DNA from 2 places in the Ewingella sp. C233 genome. Region 1 is predicted to be linked to the other one. Evidence: predicted binding sites of a transcription regulator. Region 1 holds the regulator's gene; the other holds the start of a gene.

Region 1 (3,477 bases):
ATCCACTGCCGGACGAAGGCCAAAGTGCGACGCACATCACTTATTTGTTTAATTACAAAGAGTTATTTATAGCCAAATCACGCTATCAGCTTTACAGCCCTGCCATAAGATGTAATTTTCAGACAGGTGATACTTTTTACTGATAGGGGTGAGAGATGCGGTATTTGCCAAAATTGCAGCAATTGAAGGTTTTCCAGCAGGTTATCCGCAGCGGCAGTATTCGTGGCGCCGCACGCGCCATGAGTCTCTCCCAACCCGCGGTAAGCCGTGCGCTGCGCGAGCTTGAACACACCCTCGACACCCAGTTGGTACTGCGTGGCAATGAAGGACTGACCCTGACAGCGACCGGACGAGCTTTTGCGCAGCGTATGCAGTTTATTCTTGAAGAACTCGAGCGGGCCGCCGATGAAATCCAGCAGATGAATCAGTACACGCAGGGTTCCGTCGCCATTGGCTGCTCTTCGCTTATTGCGATGACGGTTTTCCCGGCCCTGGCCGATGAGTTCAAGGGCGCCTTTCCGCAGGCCAAAATGCTGATTAAAGAGGGGCAACTCTCGACGCTGCTACCCGCGCTGCGCGAAGGCCGGCTGGATTTTGCCGTGGGAACGATTGGTCCAGGGCTGCCGCTGGAGGATTTGGTGCGCGAGCCGTTGTTCAGCGCGTCGTTTGGCATTATTGCACGGCGCGGACATCCGCTGGAGAACGCCACAACGCTGGAGGCGTTGCAGAATGCACGCTGGGTGCTGCCCGAAACGGACATGGGTTATTACCAGCAGCTTCAGCTGTCGATGGGGACGTTTTACCATCAGTCGGCGGAAATGCCAGTGCGCACCGACTCTGTGGTCTGCGGGCTGAATCTGGTATTGCAGTCGGATTACCTGACCATTGTGGCGCGGGCGATGGGAGCGCCGTTCGGATTAGAGGGCAAATTGCATCTGCTGCCGATCGATAGCCTGCCGCAGGCGGAATACTGCGTACTCTATTCGCAAAAATCGCCGCTAACCTTTGCGGCGCGACGATTTCTGGATTTACTGCGGGCCCATTGTCTGGCTTATCGCTGGTAAAGCCTTATTCCGGTTCCACTACTTCAAAACTGTGCGTTATCGATGCGGCTTTCCCCAGCATCAGAGAAACCGAGCAATATTTTTCAGCAGAAAGCGCCACCGCGCGCTCGACGACTTTGTCGGACAAGTTCTTGCCAGTCACAATAAAGTGCAGGTTGATGTGCGTGAACAGACGCGGCGCTTCTTCACGGCGTTCGGACGTCAGCTTCACTTCGCAGTTCTGCACATCGTTGCGGCCTTTTTGCAAAATAGAGACGACGTCGATAGCGCTGCAACCGCCTGCCGACATCAGCAACATTTCCATCGGACTTGGGGCTTTATCGCCCGCATTGCCGTCCATCAAAATCTGGTGACCTGACGCAGATTCACCCAAAAACGTCAGTCCTTCAACCCATTTTACCCGTGCCTGCATGTGCCTTACTCCTGGTATAAATATTCAGCCAAATTTATCTCAGACTACCCTTTTAGGCAAAAACCGGCAACGTAACCCGATCCCCATCATGCTGAAGCGAGACAACAGAAGACACCCGCGCAAACCTGTGCTACAAACGAAGCCGATACACACTTTTCAGTAAATTGCGGTGATGGGTTTGTGGTTTTCACATGAAACCACGGTGCTAACAACAATAATAACGCTGTTTCACTCCGACTCCCGCTTGCAGCATTACTGGACAGTTCTTATGCTAAAAGGGCGCGTACTTTTTAAGACGCCGTACAGGGAACTCTGAGCCCTGTGATTTTGGGCAGCGATAACAACAGAGGATAATAGCTAATGGTTCTCGGCAAGCCACAAACAGACCCTACTCTCGAATGGTTCCTGTCTCACTGTCATATACATAAGTATCCTTCCAAAAGTACGCTGATTCACCAAGGTGAAAAAGCCGAAACGCTTTACTACATCGTGAAAGGGTCGGTTGCCGTCCTGATTAAAGATGAAGAAGGCAAAGAGATGATACTTTCCTACCTGAACCAAGGTGACTTCATCGGCGAGCTGGGACTCTTCGAAGAAGGGCAGGAACGTAGTGCATGGGTTCGTGCTAAATCTGCCTGTGAAGTGGCTGAAATTTCTTATAAAAAATTCCGCCAGTTGATTCAGGTTAATCCGGACATTCTGATGCGCCTTTCCGCTCAGATGGCGACACGCTTGCAAGTGACTTCAGAGAAAGTGGGTAACCTCGCCTTCCTCGACGTGACGGGCCGTATCGCGCAAACCTTGCTGAATCTGGCAAAACAACCGGATGCGATGACCCATCCGGATGGTATGCAGATCAAAATCACCCGTCAGGAAATTGGTCAAATCGTCGGTTGTTCACGCGAGACGGTGGGTCGCATTCTCAAAATGCTGGAAGATCAGAGCCTGATCTCCGCACACGGTAAAACGATTGTCGTTTACGGCACCCGTTAATTCCCTGAAAAACGGCGCGGCAGGCAACTGTCGCGCCGTTTTTATTGGGAAATAGGGATACAACACAGTGATAGCGCGGCTGAAGAAGCAACGCATGACGTTATGGCGTCGTTTTTTTTACCATCCCGAAGTCAACTATGCCCTGCGCCAGACGCTGGTGCTGTCTATTCCTGTGGCGATTGGCTGGATGCTCGGTCAGTTGCAAATGGGACTCTTATTTTCTCTGGTCCCCGCCTGCTGCAATATCTCCGGCCTTGATACCCCGCATAAGCGCTTTTTCAAACGCCTGATCGTGGGGGGCTCTCTCTTTGCTTTCAGCAGCCTGATGCTGCAACTGATGCTGGTGAACTGGCACGTTCCGCTCCCGCTTATCATGCTGTCGTTCGCGCTGGTGCTTGGCGTGACGGGTGAAATCAGCCCGCTGCACGCCCGTTTGCTGCCCGGTGCACTGGTCGCCACCATCTTCACACTCAGCATGGCAGGCGTGGTGCCTGTCTGGCATGCGCCCCTGTTGTATATCGTCGGTACCGCCTGGTACGGGCTGTTTAACTGGGCGTGGTTCCGGCTGTCAGAAGAGCAGCCGATGCGCGAAAGCCTCAGCCAGCTCTATCTGCAACTGGCGGATTATTTCGAAGCTAAATATAGCCTGCTGACCCAGCACACCGATCCCGAAACCGCGCTGCCGCCGCTGCTTAAGCGCCAGCAGCAGGTCATCGATCTGATCGCCCTGCTCTATCAACAACTGCACATGTTGCCCAATAACGGCCACCATCATCAGCACAAACGGCTATTCCAGCGTTTTCAGGTCGCACTGGATTTACAAGAGCACATTACCGTCAGCCTGCATCTGCCAGAAGAAGTCCAAAAACTGGTGGAAGAGAGCCACGCCGAAGCCGTGATCCGCCGTAACGCCCAGGTGATTGCCGCCCGTCTGCGGGTAATTGCCGACGACATTCTTTATCACCGGCGTTCTGAACGCTTCACCATGGCGAATGAGCTGGCCGCGCT
Region 2 (3,477 bases), on a different contig from region 1:
CTGACGCAATGTTTCCGGGCCATAAAGGTGCTGACTGCCGATGGCAAACCAAACTTCGAGATGTTTAAACGCGTCCATTTATTACTCCTGCACAAATTAAGAAGGGGGTTCAGTGAGTCGTTTTTGCTGCAAACAGCGGTTCTGTGGTGCTGCACCACTGCTGATAACGTTCATAAAGTTTCTGGTACTGCGCCACGCGCTGCGGGTCAGGTAACAGGGTGCGTTCGATGCTGCACGCCATATTTTTCTGCGCGGCCGGCACGTCGGAATACTCACCAGCGGCGACGGCGGCAAAAATGGCCGCGCCCAACGCACAGCACTGATCCGAGGCCACAATTTGCAGCGGACGGTTCATGGCATCGGCGCAGACCTGCATGATCACCGGTGATTTACGTGCAATGCCGCCCAGCGTCAGGACGTTTTCCACCGGAATATCTTGCTGCTCGAAACACTCCATGATGGCGCGCGCACCAAAGGCGGTGGCGGCGATGAATCCGCCAAACAGCTCCGGCGCTTCGGTGCCGAGATTAATGTCGGTGATCACCCCTTTCAGACGCTGGTTAGCGAAGGGGGTACGGCGTCCGTTAAACCAGTCGAGCACCAGCGGCAGGTGATCCAGCGACGGATTCGCCGCCCAGGCCGCCGTGAGATCCGGCAGCAGATTTTTTTGCAGGATGGAAAGAACCGGTTTGAGTTCAGGATGGGCATGCATGGCCTGGTTCAGCGGCCAGCTCAGCAGGCGGCTGAACCAAGCGTACATGTCGCCGAACGCCGATTGCCCGGCCTCCATGCCAATCATGTCCGGCACCACGCTGCCTTCCACCTGACCGCAAATCCCGCCGATGGCGCGGTCATTCACTCGCTCTTTGTCAGCAATCAGAATGTCGCAGGTGGAGGTACCGATCACCTTGACCAGCGTGTAAGGCTGCGCACCGGCGCCGACGGCACCCATATGGCAGTCGAATGCGCCGCCGGAGAGCACCACGCTTTGCGGCAGTCCCAGACGCCGGGCCCATTCGGCAGTCAGTGTACCGACCGGTTTATCGGCGGTGACGGTGTCGGTAAACAGCGGATAAGGCAGATTTTCGACCAAAATCGGGTCCAGCGCGGTGAAGAAATCACGCGGCGGCAGGCCGCCCCAGGACGGGTGCCACAACATTTTGTGCCCGGCGCTGCAGCGTCCGCGTGCCATATCGGCCGGATCCGTGGTGCCGGAAAGCAGGGCAGGCACCCAGTCGCACAGTTCAACCCAGGAGGCCGCGGCCTTGCGCACGGCGGCGTCTTCGCGGGAAACGTGCAGAATTTTGGCCCAGAACCATTCAGAGGAGTAAACGCCGCCGATGTAGCGGGAGTAGTCGGGGAAGTCGCCGCTGCGGCACAGGCGGTTAATCTCCTCGGCTTCTTCAATCGCGGTGTGGTCTTTCCATAACACGAACATGGCGTTCGGGTTGTTTTCAAATTCGGGACGCAGTGCCAGCACCTGGCCCTGTGCATCCACCGGCGCCGGGGTGGAACCGGTGGAATCCACGCCGATGCCGATAATCTTCGCGCAACGATCGCTACCAAGGCGCTCCACCAGATTCACAATCGCCTGTTCCATCGCTTCTATATAGTCACGCGGATGATGGCGGAACTGATTCTGCGCGGCGTTGCAGAACAGACCTTCCTGCCAGCGCGGGTAGTAAACCACGTCGGTGTCGATCTCTGCACCGCTCTGGCAGTCCACGGCCAGCACGCGTACGGAGTCGCTGCCAAAATCCAGACCAAGAGCAATTGCACCTTGCGTCATTCTTCTCACTCCCAAGATATAGATGAAATATGTCTGCTGAATATCCTGTGCGTGGGTGAGCGTGTTGCGTGAGGAGGCGTTAGCTACAAGTATGTACAATCCTGCTCCTCATGATGTTTATGTGAGGTTAGTCAAAAGTTAACGGTTGGCTAAAATCGCTATATCTATGCACGATCCTGCTGTAATCCCCAAGTGTGATAGCGCTCTACCTTCCAGCGTTAATTTCCCGTTAAAACTGTCCCCGTCCTGTTTAGCAAAAAGAGCGATCTTGTCCACAAAACGCCGTTATAAGGCAGATGAAAGCAGGTTCGCTTTTTGGTTTCACCCTACTGAGAACGTTTTCACGCCGCGACTGAGCTGAGAGATTTCGACGCAACGTCGCGAGCGACAACAATAAAAGTCGGAGAACATCATGCATAAATTCACTAAGGCGTTAGCGATGGCAGGTTTTGCTGTCGTTATGTCACATTCAGCTATGGCGGAGACCATGAAGCTGGGCTTTCTGGTTAAACAACCGGAAGAGCCGTGGTTTCAGACTGAATGGAAGTTCGCGGATAAAGCAGGCAAGGATCTGAACTTCCAGGTGATCAAAATTGCAGTACCGGATGGCGAAAAAACGCTGAACGCTATCGACAGTCTGGCGGCCAACGGGGCAAAAGGATTTGTGATTTGTACGCCGGATCCGCGTCTGGGACCGGCCATTATGGCGAAAGCCCGCAGCTACGATATGAAAGTGATTCAGGTCGATGACCAGTTTGTGAATGCCAAAGGCAAACCGATGGAAGAGGTCCCGTTAGTGATGATGGCCGCCACCAAAATCGGTGAGCGTCAGGGGCAGGAACTGTATAAAGAGATGCAAAAACGTGGCTGGAATGTGGCGGATACCGGCGTAATGGCCATCACCGCAGATGAGCTCGACACAGCACGCCGCCGTACCACTGGTGCGATGGACGCGCTGAAAGCGGCCGGTTTCCCGGATAAACAAATATATAAAGTGCCGACCAAATCTAACGATATTCCGGGCGCGCTGGATGCCGGTAACTCTCTGTTAGTACAACATCCGCAGGTGAAAAACTGGCTGATCCTCGGCATGAATGACAATACCGTTCTCGGCGGCGTGCGTGCCACCGAAGGACAGGGCTTTAAAGCGGCGAACGTGATCGGCATCGGTATCAACGGTGTTGACGCGGTGAACGAACTTTCTAAAGGCGCGCAGACCGGCTTCTACGGTTCCCTGCTGCCAAGCCCGGACATTCATGGCTACAAAAGTATCCAGATGCTGAATGAGTGGGTGACCAAAGGCGTTGAGCCACCGAAATTCACCGAAGTGACCGACGTTGTTTTAATTACCCGCGACAACTTCAAGGTGGAGTTGAAGAAGAAGGGCCTGATGTAATTTCCTCGTCATACTTCGGGTTGTAGCCTGCCTGCAACCCGAAGTATTCAGAGGAAAGATTTGGTCGTTAATGATCAGGACCCCATTTTCTCGTCTTCAGGTAACTACTATGACTCAGCAAGCCTTACTCAATGCCTCGCTGCTGAAACCGTCGCTGACGGCGTTTGATGCGGCTGTGCCGTATCTGGAGTTTCACAATATTGGCAAGACGTTTCCCGGCGTGAAAGCGCTGGATGGCATCTCGTTTAACTGTAAAGCCGGGCAAATTCACGCCCTGATGGGCGAGAACGGC

The links. The regulator CRP, encoded in region 1, controls carbon source genes, mostly activating them, when cyclic AMP is high. The targets are predictions, from matches to a motif close to ATGTGANNNNNNTCACAT.
Region 2: a site for CRP is predicted at 1,909-1,926, ahead of ACZRKO_RS06095 (arabinose ABC transporter substrate-binding protein). Genes of this name have one in related genera too.

What each region holds. Positions count from the first base shown of each region.
Region 1 is NZ_JBUZRI010000004.1:21,908-25,384, forward strand. It holds gene ACZRKO_RS17730 (LysR substrate-binding domain-containing protein) at 156-1,064, shown strand; gene ACZRKO_RS17735 (OsmC family protein) at 1,069-1,476, opposite strand; gene crp (cAMP-activated global transcriptional regulator CRP) at 1,837-2,469, shown strand; gene ACZRKO_RS17745 (YccS/YhfK family putative transporter) at 2,564-3,477, shown strand, end outside.
Region 2 is NZ_JBUZRI010000001.1:1,339,498-1,342,974, forward strand. It holds gene araA (L-arabinose isomerase) at 1-78, opposite strand, end outside; gene ACZRKO_RS06090 (ribulokinase) at 110-1,789, opposite strand; gene ACZRKO_RS06095 (arabinose ABC transporter substrate-binding protein) at 2,202-3,185, shown strand; gene araG (L-arabinose ABC transporter ATP-binding protein AraG) at 3,295-3,477, shown strand, end outside.